2 regions of the Streptomyces sp. NPDC005962 genome follow, and region 1 is predicted to be linked to the other one. Evidence: riboswitches for the same ligand, from Rfam matches in the RefSeq annotation. Region 1 holds a riboswitch; the other holds the start of a gene.
The links. Region 1 has a riboswitch for thiamine pyrophosphate ahead of ABZ370_RS05910 (cytosine permease). Riboswitches for the same ligand answer to the same signal wherever they lie in the genome.

Region 1 (5,339 bases):
CCCTTCGGCCACCGCGAATCCGGCCGCCGTGGCGGTGAAGCTCTTGCTGATCGAGTAGAGCAGATGCGGCCGGTCCGGGGTGTATGGCGCCCACCAGCCGGAGGCGACCACATGCCCATGGCGCACGATCATCAGGCTGTGCGGCTCGATACCGGGCGCCGCCTCCAGCGCGTCGAGGAACGCGCCGACGCCTCGCGCGTCCACTCCCTTCGCGGCAGGGGTGCTCCCGGGCAGGGGTCGGGCACTGCGAGCACTCATCGCGCGTCATCCTCCGTATGCGGTGGTCGTGCACGGCCGGTGGTGCTGCGATCATCGATGAAAGGAGCCGCACCGCGCCAGAGCGCGATACGGCTCCCCCGGGACAGCGCGACGGGTGGCGCTCAGACCGGCGGGGCCGTGGGTGCCGCGTCCGCGGCCCCCGTCCTGAGGTGGGCGACGCCCGAGCGCACCGCCCAGCCGAACACGCCGAGCGCGAGGGCGCCCACCGCGACCGTGTCGTACGGCGCCGGCAGACGGCCGGAGCCGCCGAAGGACCCGAGCCACGACAGCAGGGTCAGCGCGGCCAGGTGAAAGACCAGCCAGGCGCCGTGCCGCAGCTCAGCCAGGGCGGGGAGGCCTTCGGCGCCGCGCCGCTGGAGCAGGAACAGCGGAACCCCGACCAGGACCAGGGGCAGCGCGAGCCGCAGGTCGTCCCAGCCGGACCAGAACACGAACTCGCTGGCCACGACGAAGCTGAGGGGGGCGATCCAGCGCACCCCCGGCACCTGCCCGTCCGCCCGGGGCACTCCCCGCTCCCGGTCGTGGGCCCGGAACACCGCGACGGCCACCGCCGAGGCCGTGTAGACGAGCAGATACATGACGCCCATCACGCTCACGATGTCCTGCCAGCCGCCGAACGGCAGCATGAAGACGACGATGACCGCCAGGTTGAACAGCAGCGCCCGGTGGGCCACGCCGGAGCCGGGGTCGATGCGCATGAAGAAGCGGGGCAGCAGGCCGTTCTTGGCCAGGGCGTAGGTGTGCCGGGCGTTGATCGCCACCCCGACGTAGGCGGAGCCGCCCGGGGAGATCACGGCGTCCGCGTACAGCAGCGTGGCCAGCCAGTGCAGATTGAGGATGAGGGCGAGCTGGCCGAACGGGGACTCGAAGTTGACCCCGTGCCAGCCGTTGCCCAGCGCCGATTCCGGCACCGTGTACAGGAACGCCAGCTGGAGCCCGAGGTAGACCAGCACGGCGAGGCCGATCCCGGTGAGCACCGCGGCCGGTACGGAACGGCGCGGATTGCGGGCCTCGCCGGAGAAGTCCAGCGGGGCCTGGAACCCGTTGACGGAGTACACGATGCCACCGCCGGCGAGGGCGGTGAGGCAGGCCGCGTAGCCGTACGGTGCGAAACCGCCGTGTTCGGTCAGGCGCCCGGAGTGGGTGCCGGACAGGAACAGCGCGATGACGGTGACGACGGGGACGACGACCTTGAACACCGACACCAGGTTGTTGAGCCGGGCGAATATCCGCACCGCGAACCAGTTGAGCGCGGTGAGCACGACGCTCAGCACGACGGCCACGCCCAGACCCGGGAGGGTGAGCCTGCCGCCGTCGTAGATCCCCGGCAGATAGTGCGCGGCGTACTGCATGATCGCGCTGATTTCGGCGGCCGTACCGCCCACGGACAGCACGACGGACCAGCCGACCATCGTGCCGACCAGCCGCCCGCTCGCGTACAGCGGCCACCGCACGGTGCCGCCGCCTTCCGGGCGGGTGGCGCCCAACTCCACCATGACCAGGGCGATCAGGGCGCACAGCGCGCCCGCCGCGATCCAGGACAGCAGCGCGGCGGGTCCGGCGGTCTGGGCCGCGTACAGGGCCGCGAACAGCCAGCCGGAGCCGAGGATGTTGGAGAAACCGATCGCCGTCAGGCCCCAGAAACCGAGGTCCTTGCGGAGTCTGCGTTCCTCGGCGAGCACCGCCGGGGCGGCGATGGACTCCACCGGCTGGTTCTGCGGCACGTGGCACGTCTCCTCGGGGTGGTGCGGAAGGTACGAGAGCCCAGGGTGCCACGCATACCCCGGGACTCGGTTTCCGGATGCCGCCTGACGTGCGCGTACAGGGCGAAACGGCCTCAGCGGCCGGTGCGGCGGCGCATCCTGAGCGGGGCGTAGACGAGGAGCGCCGCGAGGAAGGCGGCGTAGTAGGCGAGGTCGGCACCGTGCAGCACGGCGGCCACCGGGCCCGTGTACAGGCTGGTGTCCATGAACGGCACCGCGGCGGCGAAGGCGGCGCCGAACGCCAGGAGCGCCGGCCACCACGGCTGCGGGCGGGCGCTCTCGGCGGCCAGGTCGACGGGCGCGCCGCCACGTTCCCGGGCGCGGGCGAACCAGTCGACGGCCACGACCGCGACGAAGCCGGGAATCCAGTAGCCCACGAACAGCAGCACGTTCTGGAAGCGGGCGGTGGTGTCGGCGGCGTGCATCCACAGCACCAGCGGGAAGCCGAGCACGGCGGCGAGCGCCGCGGCGAGCGGGCGGGGGATGCGGACACCGGCGGTCTGGAGGGCCAGCGAGCCGCTGTAGTCGTTCATGGCGTTGCTGCACAGCGCGGCGAGCGCCACGGCCAGCAGCCCGAACGCGCCGAGCACCCCGCCGCCCAGCGCCGTCTCGACGCCGCGGGCGGTCTGGTCGGTGAAGATGGAGGCCCCCCACAGCCCGAGCGCCTGGACCGCCACGAAGGACACGGTGACCCCGAGCAGAGTGCACCAGAACATGCGGGTACGGGAGGTGGCGCGGGGCAGATAGCGGCTGAAGTCGCTGGCGTACGGCGCCCACGAGATCGCCAGGCTCAGGGCGATCGTGCTGGTCAGGACGAAGGCGCCGATACGGTCGGGCCCGTGCGCGGACCCGGTGGTGGCGGGGTGGACACCGTCGAGCAGCTTGACGGCCAGGATGGCGAAGGCGGCGGCGAGGACGAACGTCATCAGCTTCTGCATCCGGTGGACGGCCTCGTAGCCCAGCACCCCGAGCGCCCCCTGCCCGGCCATCATCAGCAGCACACCCAGCCAGAACGGCAGCCCGCACAGCCGGGCCAGCGCGTCACCGCCGAAGAGGCCGATGAGCGCGTCCCAGGCGATCGACGACAGCCACTGCAGAACACCGGGCACCGCCACGCCCCGGCCGAACGCCAGCCGTGCCAGGGGCAGCTGCCCGGCCCCGGTCAGACTGCCCCAGGTGCCCAGATACGCGGTGGGTACGGCGCCGATGAGGGTGCCCAGCACGACGGCGGCCAGCGCGGTGGCGAAGTCCAGGCCGAGGCCGATGCCGATGGTGCCCGTGAACACACCGGTCATGGTCAGGTTCGGGGCGAACCACACGGTGAACAGGCGCCCCGGGCCGCCGTAGCGGTGGCTTTCCGGAACCGGCGCGATACCGCGCGCCTCGACGCGCAGATCGCCGGGCGCGGCGGGCATCCGCCCGTCGAAGACGGATTCCGCGCCGGTGATGGCCGGGTCGGTGGCAGCATGCGGCAATGGCATCGATGACATCCCTCCGCCAGTGCTAACTGGTTCAGGTTCGACGGGTGTGATCTCAGCCCCCGTGTGGGGGCACCCCGTGTCCGGTGGAGCGCCCCCAGGCTAACCCCTCGCCCCGGCGACCCGGTCCCGGGGGCGGCCCGTCGCCGGGAGCGCGTCCAGGAACAGCGCCCCCGCCAGCACCGCGGCGCTGCCGCGCGGCGCGACACCGGTCCCGCGCAGCTCGGCGTCGAGAGTGGCGAGGGCGGCCGCGCCCTGGGCGGACGTGGCGCCGCCCGCCTCCAGCACACCGCGGGCGCCGTCCTGCACCCGCCGGAGCGCGGGCGGCCCCGCCTGGTACAGCGGTCCGGTGTCCTGGAGGGTGCTCATCACGGTGAGCAGCGCGTCGAGGCGGGCCTGGGTCTCGGTGGCCCCCGCCGCACGGGTCCGGGACAGGACGTCCAGGGCGCGGCGCACATGCGGGAAGGCGGCCCGCGCCTCGCCACGCGCACCCGCCGCCCCGTAGGTGGCGGAGACCTGCGAGCCCGCCGACGGCCTGCGCGGGGCGCCGCGGTCGGCGTGGGACGCGAGCTGCCGGGCGGTGGCGGTCAGCTCAAAGGGGGCGGCGCCGGGTTCCAGGGCGGCGGCCGCCACCAGCAGCCCCAGTACCCACAGCGCCCCATAGTGGAGACGGCCGGTGGCCGGACCGCCACCGGCGCGGTCACCGGCCGGGTCGCCACCGGCCCGCGCCATGGTCCACTCGGCGCAGCGGCCGATGGCGCCCAGCTCCTCACGGAGCGCACGCGTCGGCTCGCCGGGGCGGCGTGCGGCGGCGGCCATGGCCGCGAAGCCGGGCGCCAGCGCCTTGGCCGACCAGCGCAGCGCGAGCAGATCGGTGCCGGTGGCGCGGGCCTGCAGATCGCGGGTGTCCGCGAGGCCCGGTTTGGGGGTCAGCTCCGCCTGGGAGATCAGGGCTCGTACGGCGGTCTGCGCCAGGGCCTCGTCCGTGGAACGCGTCGTGGGCATGCCCGGAGGGTAGGGGGCGAACCTTTCCCGGACCTGGGCCGTTCCTGTGACCCCGCTGTGGGGCCCGTCCCGCCCGGGCACGCACTGTGCGTGTCCGGGCGGCCGCGGTGTCCCGCCCTCAGTGTGATTCGCGGGCGACGAACGAGCCGCGGGTGCCGGTGAGGAAGTCCAGTCCGGCACCGAGGTCGGCCTGTTCGACGTGGTCGCGGTAGATCTGCTCCCATCCGCCGGTGGCCGGTGGCGCGGCGGCGGACACCGGTTGCCGTGCGGCGAGTTCGTCGTCCGGTACGTCCAGCCTCAAGCGCCGCCGCTCGACGTCCAGCTCTATCCAGTCGCCGGAGCGCACCAGCCCCAGCGGGCCGCCCGCCGCCGACTCGGGCGCGATGTGCAGGACGACGGTGCCGAAGGCGGTTCCGCTCATGCGGGCGTCGCTGATCCGCACCATGTCCCGCACCCCGGCCCGCAGCAGCGCGGGCGGCAGCGGCATGTTCCCCACCTCGGGCATGCCGGGGTAGCCGCGCGGTCCGCAGCCGCGCAGGACGAGCACATCGGAGGCGTCGACGTCCAGGTCCGGGTCGTCGATCCGGGTCCGGAAGTCCTCGATCCCGTCGAACACCAGGGCGCGGCCCCGGTGGCGCAGCAGCTCCGGTGTCGCGGCGGCGGGCTTGATGACGGCTCCGTCGGGACAGAGGTTGCCGCGGAGCACGGCGAGCCCGGCGTGCCGGGCGATCGGCTCCTTCGCGGTGCGGATGACGGTGAGGTCGGTGCTGGTCAGGCCGGAGAGCTGCGCGGTGAGGGAGCGGCCGGAGACGGT
Region 2 (5,339 bases), on a different contig from region 1:
ACGGCTCCAGCGCGATCCGCGGCGAGGCCCTGGCCGAGCAGCTGGAAGAGGTGGACCGGGCCAGAGAGGCCTGGCGCCTGGCCCTGCTGGAGCGGGGCGTGCTGCCCTTCCTCCACGAGGCCCTGGCCAACCCCTCGGCCCCCGCCCCATGGGCCCCGACGGCCTACGTCCCCGGCCGCTCCGAAGCGGCGGGCCGCACCCCCCACCTCGGCTACAGCCGCCCGGGCTTCAGCACCGACGACGAGGCCCCCAGAGCCCGCCCCCGCTACACCAGCCCGGACTACACCAGCCCCGAATACGGCGGCCCGGAAAACCAGCCGGACTAGCCGGTGGTGGCCCGACGATGATCGCGCCGCCGGGCTCCCGGAAACGTGTTTCGGGGAGCCCGGCGGCCGTAGACCGTGAGCCGTGGCTCAGTCCGCGAGGGGGAGGTAGACGCGGTTGCCCGCGGCCGCGAACTCGCGGGACTTCTCTGCCATTCCGGCCTCCGCTTCCGCCTCGTCCATCGCGGCGCCGTGCTCGCGCCGGATGTCGTGGCTGATCTTCATGGAGCAGAACTTGGGCCCGCACATGGAGCAGAAGTGCGCCGTCTTGGCCGGTTCCGCCGGGAGCGTCTCGTCGTGGAAGGAGCGCGCCGTGTCCGGGTCGAGGGCCAGGTTGAACTGGTCCTCCCACCGGAACTCGAAGCGGGCGTCGGAGAGCGCGTCGTCCCAGGCCTGGGCGTCGGGGTGGCCCTTGGCCAGGTCGGCGGCGTGGGCGGCGATCTTGTAGGTGATCACGCCGGTCTTCACGTCGTCACGGTCCGGCAGCCCCAGGTGCTCCTTGGGGGTGACGTAGCAGAGCATCGCCGTGCCCCACCAGGCGATCATCGCGGCGCCGATGCCTGAGGTGATGTGGTCGTAGGCGGGCGCGATATCCGTGGTGAGGGGGCCCAGGGTGTAGAAGGGGGCCTCCTCGCAGATCTCCTGCTGGAGGTCGACGTTCTCCTTGATCTTGTGCATCGGGACATGGCCCGGGCCCTCGATCATCGTCTGGACGCCGTGCTCCTTGGCGATCCGGTTGAGTTCGCCGAGCGTGCGCAGCTCCGCGAACTGCGCCTCGTCGTTGGCGTCGGCGATCGATCCGGGGCGCAGTCCGTCACCGAGCGAGTAGGTGACGTCGTACGCCGCGAGGATCTCGCACAGCTCCTCGAAGTGGGTGTAGAGGAAGGACTCCTGATGGTGGGCCAGGCACCAGGCGGCCATGATCGAACCGCCCCGGGAGACGATGCCGGTCTTGCGGCGGGCGGTCAGGGGGACGTACGGCAGCCGTACGCCCGCGTGGACCGTCATGTAGTCGACGCCCTGCTCGGCCTGTTCGATGATGGTGTCCTTGTAGACCTCCCAGGACAGCTCCTCGGCCTTGCCGTCGACCTTCTCCAGCGCCTGGTAGAGCGGCACGGTGCCGATGGGCACCGGAGAGTTGCGCAGCAGCCACTCGCGGGTGGTGTGGATGTTGCGTCCGGTCGAGAGGTCCATGACCGTGTCGGCGCCCCAGTGGGTCGCCCAGGTCATCTTGTCGACCTCTTCCTCGATGGACGAGGTGACGGCGGAGTTGCCGATGTTGGCGTTGACCTTCACCAGGAACCGCTTGCCGATGATCATCGGCTCGATCTCCGGGTGGTTGACGTTGACGGGCAGCACGGCCCGCCCCGCCGCGATCTCCTCGCGGACCACCTCGGGGGAGACGTTCTCGCGGAGCGCCACGTACTCCATCTCCGCCGTGACCTCGCCCCGGCGGGCGTAGCTGAGTTGGGTGACGGCGGCGCCGTCGCGGGCCCGGCGGGGCTGGCGCGGCCGTCCGGGGAAGACCGCGTCGAGGTTGCGCAGGCCGTCGCGGGGCGCGGTGGGTTTGAGCCCGTCGTCCTCGGGACGGGCCGGACGGCCGGAGTACTCCTCGGTGTCGTCGCGGGAGATGATCCAGTTCTGCCGCAGTGGCGCGAGGCCACGGCGGACGTCGGTTTCGATGTGGGGGTCGGTGTACGGGCCGGACGTGTCGTACAGCGTCACGTCCTGGCCATTGGTGAGGTGCACGCGGCGAACCGGGACCTGGAGGTCAGGGCGGGAACCCGTGACATATCCCTTGTGCCAGCCGAAATCGGCAGCGTTTTCGCGCATGTGTGCATCCTGCTGAGTCATGAGACCCACTCCCTACGCCGGCATTACCCGGTAACAGGTTCAGCGGTCGGCGCAGCTCTCTGGCGTCAGCGCCCTCTCAGCCCGGTGCTCCGAGCTCCCGCGATTGCAAAGGTGCCCCTACGCTAACGGTTTCCCGGCATCCCTGAACAGGGGGCCATCCACTCTTGCGATGATGCGACGGTGACCGCGACACAGCAGGACCACCCGCCCGAGCAGTCCCACCCGTCCGGCCAGGCCCACAGCCAGGCCCACGGACACGGCCACAGCCACGCCCACTCCCACGGCCCGGCCGCACCCGTCTCCGCACGCCTCCGCAAGGTCATCGCGGCGGTGCTCATCCCCTTCGCCGTCGCCGTCGTCGCCGGGCTGATCGCGCTGTGGCCGGGCGGCCCCGAACACACCACGCAGGGCCGCAGCGGGCTCGGCTTCGACCAGGAGACGGTCTCCGGGCGGGTGGTGAAGGTCGAGGAGGTCAACTGCGCCGACGTCAACGCGCAGCCGCAGGCACCCACCGAACCGGGTCAGCAGGGCGGCTCCGCCCCGAACCCCGGCGGCGGAACCGGGGGCGGAACCGAGGGCGGCTCCGGCGGCGGGAAGACCGTCTGCGAGAGGGCCACCATCGAGGTCACCTCGGGCAAGGACAAGGGCCGTACGTTCCCCGAGATCGTCCAGCCGAACGCCTCACGGCAGTTCAGCGCCGGGCAGGAGCTGAAGCTGTCGTACGCGCCCAAGGCGCCCAAGAACCTCCAGTACTCGGTCTCGGACATCAACCGCTCGTTCCCGATGGCGCTGCTCGCCGGGCTGTTCGCGCTCGTGGTCGTGGCCGTCGGGCGGCTGCGCGGGGTCTTCGCGCTGGTGGCGCTGGCCATCAGCTTCGGGGTGCTGACGCTGTTCATCCTCCCGGCGATACTCCAGGGTTCGAATCCGCTGGTGGTCGCGGTCGTCGGGGGCAGCGCGATCATGCTGCTGGCGCTCTATATGTGCCACGGGCTGAGCGCCCGGACGTCGGTCGCGGTGGTCGGCACCCTGGTCTCGCTGCTGCTGATCGGCGTGCTCGGCTCGCTGTTCATCGGCTGGGCGTCGCTGACCGGCAACACCGACGACCAGACCGGTCTGGTGCACGGCCTCTATCCCGATATCGAGATCAAGGGACTGCTGCTGGCAGGGGTCATCATCGGTTCGCTCGGGGTGCTGGACGATGTGACGGTCACCCAGACCTCGGCGGTGTGGGAGCTGCGGGAAGCGGACCCCACCACGAGTCGACGGGGGCTCTACGCGGCCGCGATGCGCATCGGGCGGGACCACATCGCGTCCGTCGTGAACACCCTGGTGCTGGCGTACGCGGGCGCCTCGCTGCCGCTGCTGCTCCTCTTCTCGATCGCGGACAGCGGGGTGGGAACGGTGGCGACGAGCGAGATCGTCGCGCAGGAGATCGTCCGCACGCTGGTGGGCAGCATCGGGCTGGTCGCCTCGGTGCCGGTGACCACGGCCCTGGCCGTGCTGGTCGTCTCCGCGGACCACGCGCCGAAGGAAGCCACGGCGGCGAGCGGCAGCGGGCCGAGTGGGAGCGGGCCGAGCGGCGGCGGACGGGGGCGCGGGCGGCGCCGCCGGGCGCGCGCACGCTGAGAAGCGCTGCGGGCGACGGCCGGCCGAGGACCGCTACGCGTAGCGGTCCTCGGCCAGGATGCGGTCCAGTTCGGCGTCGAGGTCACCGACCGGATCGCAGGCCGCGGGCTCCTCACCGAACGGGACGAGCCGGTCCGTACGGTCCAGGAAGGCCACCAGCGGCGCCGCCCCGGCCCGGAACAGGGCTCTCTCGGACCCCACCTGCAGCTTGATGAACACATCCGAGAGCCCTTCGGGCGAGGCCGGTGCGATCCGCACATCGCCCTCGCCGGAGGGTTTGCTCAGCCCGTCCAGCAGCAGCTCACGGGCGAAGGCCCAGCTCACCGGCGCGTCGCCGGGCAAGTGGAAGGTGATCTCGACCGCGTAGGGATCGCCGCTGTCGTACGACAGCTCGACCGGAATCCGGAAGGACAGTTCCTGCGAGACCAGAAAGGTCATCGTCACTTCCGCCTGGACTGTGTCACGCATGTCACGCATCGTTCGCCGCCCCGGGTAGTTCAGACTTGGCCGACTCTGGAGCGTAGCGACTCGACTGCGGGGCGGAGTCGCTTTGCCTCATGTGAGGGAACGGAAATGGCCAGTGTTGCCGTGGTGGAACCCACGGGGCCGGGCGCCGCCGGCCCGGTGCGCGGGCGATCAGGGCCGGTTCAGCGGCCGTGTCGATGTTCGCTGTCGTCAACAGGCACCCCCGGGGTGTTGTTGCGAGGCAGACGCCGAGATGGGGAACGTCGCGGACTCGCACTCTAACCACAGTGGTGCCGTGGGGCCGATGTTTGGCTCCCCGGTATCCCTCGCGCGGCGTACCCGCCGCGCGGGGTCACGGGGCCGGAGTCACCCGGCCCGCGGGGTCACCGTCCGCGGGTCACCAGTCGCGGGTCACCAGTCGCCGCGGGACGACGACGAGGTGAACTTCCGTACGACGTAGATCAGACCGCCGATCAGCGCCACCAGCAGCAGCGCCTTGAAGAGCAGGCCGATGACGAAGCCGACCACGCTCATGATCAGCCCGCCGAAGACGGCGAGGACGAGAACCGGCACCGCGATCCATGTCACCCACCACGGCAAGCCCTGGAATATGCCCTTCGCGGCCACGTCTGCTCCTTGCTCTCTCCTGGCTGACGGGGCCGGTCTGCGGCACCGGTCCCCCTGCCCTCGATGCTAGGGCGGACAGGAAGCGGACGGAGGGCTTCCATCCCCCGTCCGTCCCTGACCGTACCCGTAGGGGACCGGAGCGCCGCCGTCAGCTTTCCGGGGGAGAGAACACCACCATGACCCGCAGGTCCTCGGTGATGTGGTGGAACTTGTGCGCCACGCCCGCCGGTACGTACACGACGCTGCCCCGCGCCACCTGGGTCGTCTCCATGCCCACCGTGATCGACGCCCGGCCGCTCACCACCAGGTACACCTCGTCCTGGCCGTGCGGCGCCTGCGGATCGGCCTGGCCCGCGTCCAGCGCGTACAGCCCGACCGACATGTTCCGCTCACGCAGGAACTGCAGATACGCGCCCTCGTTCGCGGCCCGCTCCGCCTCCAGCT

Region 2: it holds a riboswitch for thiamine pyrophosphate, as region 1 does, so the genes downstream of both, thiC (phosphomethylpyrimidine synthase ThiC) here and ABZ370_RS05910 (cytosine permease) in region 1, are expected to answer to the same signal.

The regions. Positions count from the first base shown of each region.
Region 1 covers NZ_JBEXVE010000002.1:535,243-540,581, reverse strand. The annotation lists gene ABZ370_RS05920 (serine hydrolase domain-containing protein) at 1-258, opposite strand, end outside; gene ABZ370_RS05915 (APC family permease) at 381-2,003, opposite strand; gene ABZ370_RS05910 (cytosine permease) at 2,117-3,457, opposite strand; TPP riboswitch at 3,515-3,610, opposite strand; gene ABZ370_RS05905 (triphosphoribosyl-dephospho-CoA synthase) at 3,623-4,525, opposite strand; gene ABZ370_RS05900 (IlvD/Edd family dehydratase) at 4,644-5,339, opposite strand, start outside.
Region 2 covers NZ_JBEXVE010000005.1:48,736-54,074, forward strand. The annotation lists gene ABZ370_RS10480 (hypothetical protein) at 1-326, shown strand, start outside; gene thiC (phosphomethylpyrimidine synthase ThiC) at 414-2,177, opposite strand; TPP riboswitch at 2,170-2,288, opposite strand; gene ABZ370_RS10490 (YibE/F family protein) at 2,358-3,803, shown strand; gene ABZ370_RS10495 (SsgA family sporulation/cell division regulator) at 3,837-4,271, opposite strand; gene ABZ370_RS10500 (DUF5326 family protein) at 4,680-4,895, opposite strand; gene ABZ370_RS10505 (cupin domain-containing protein) at 5,044-5,339, opposite strand, start outside.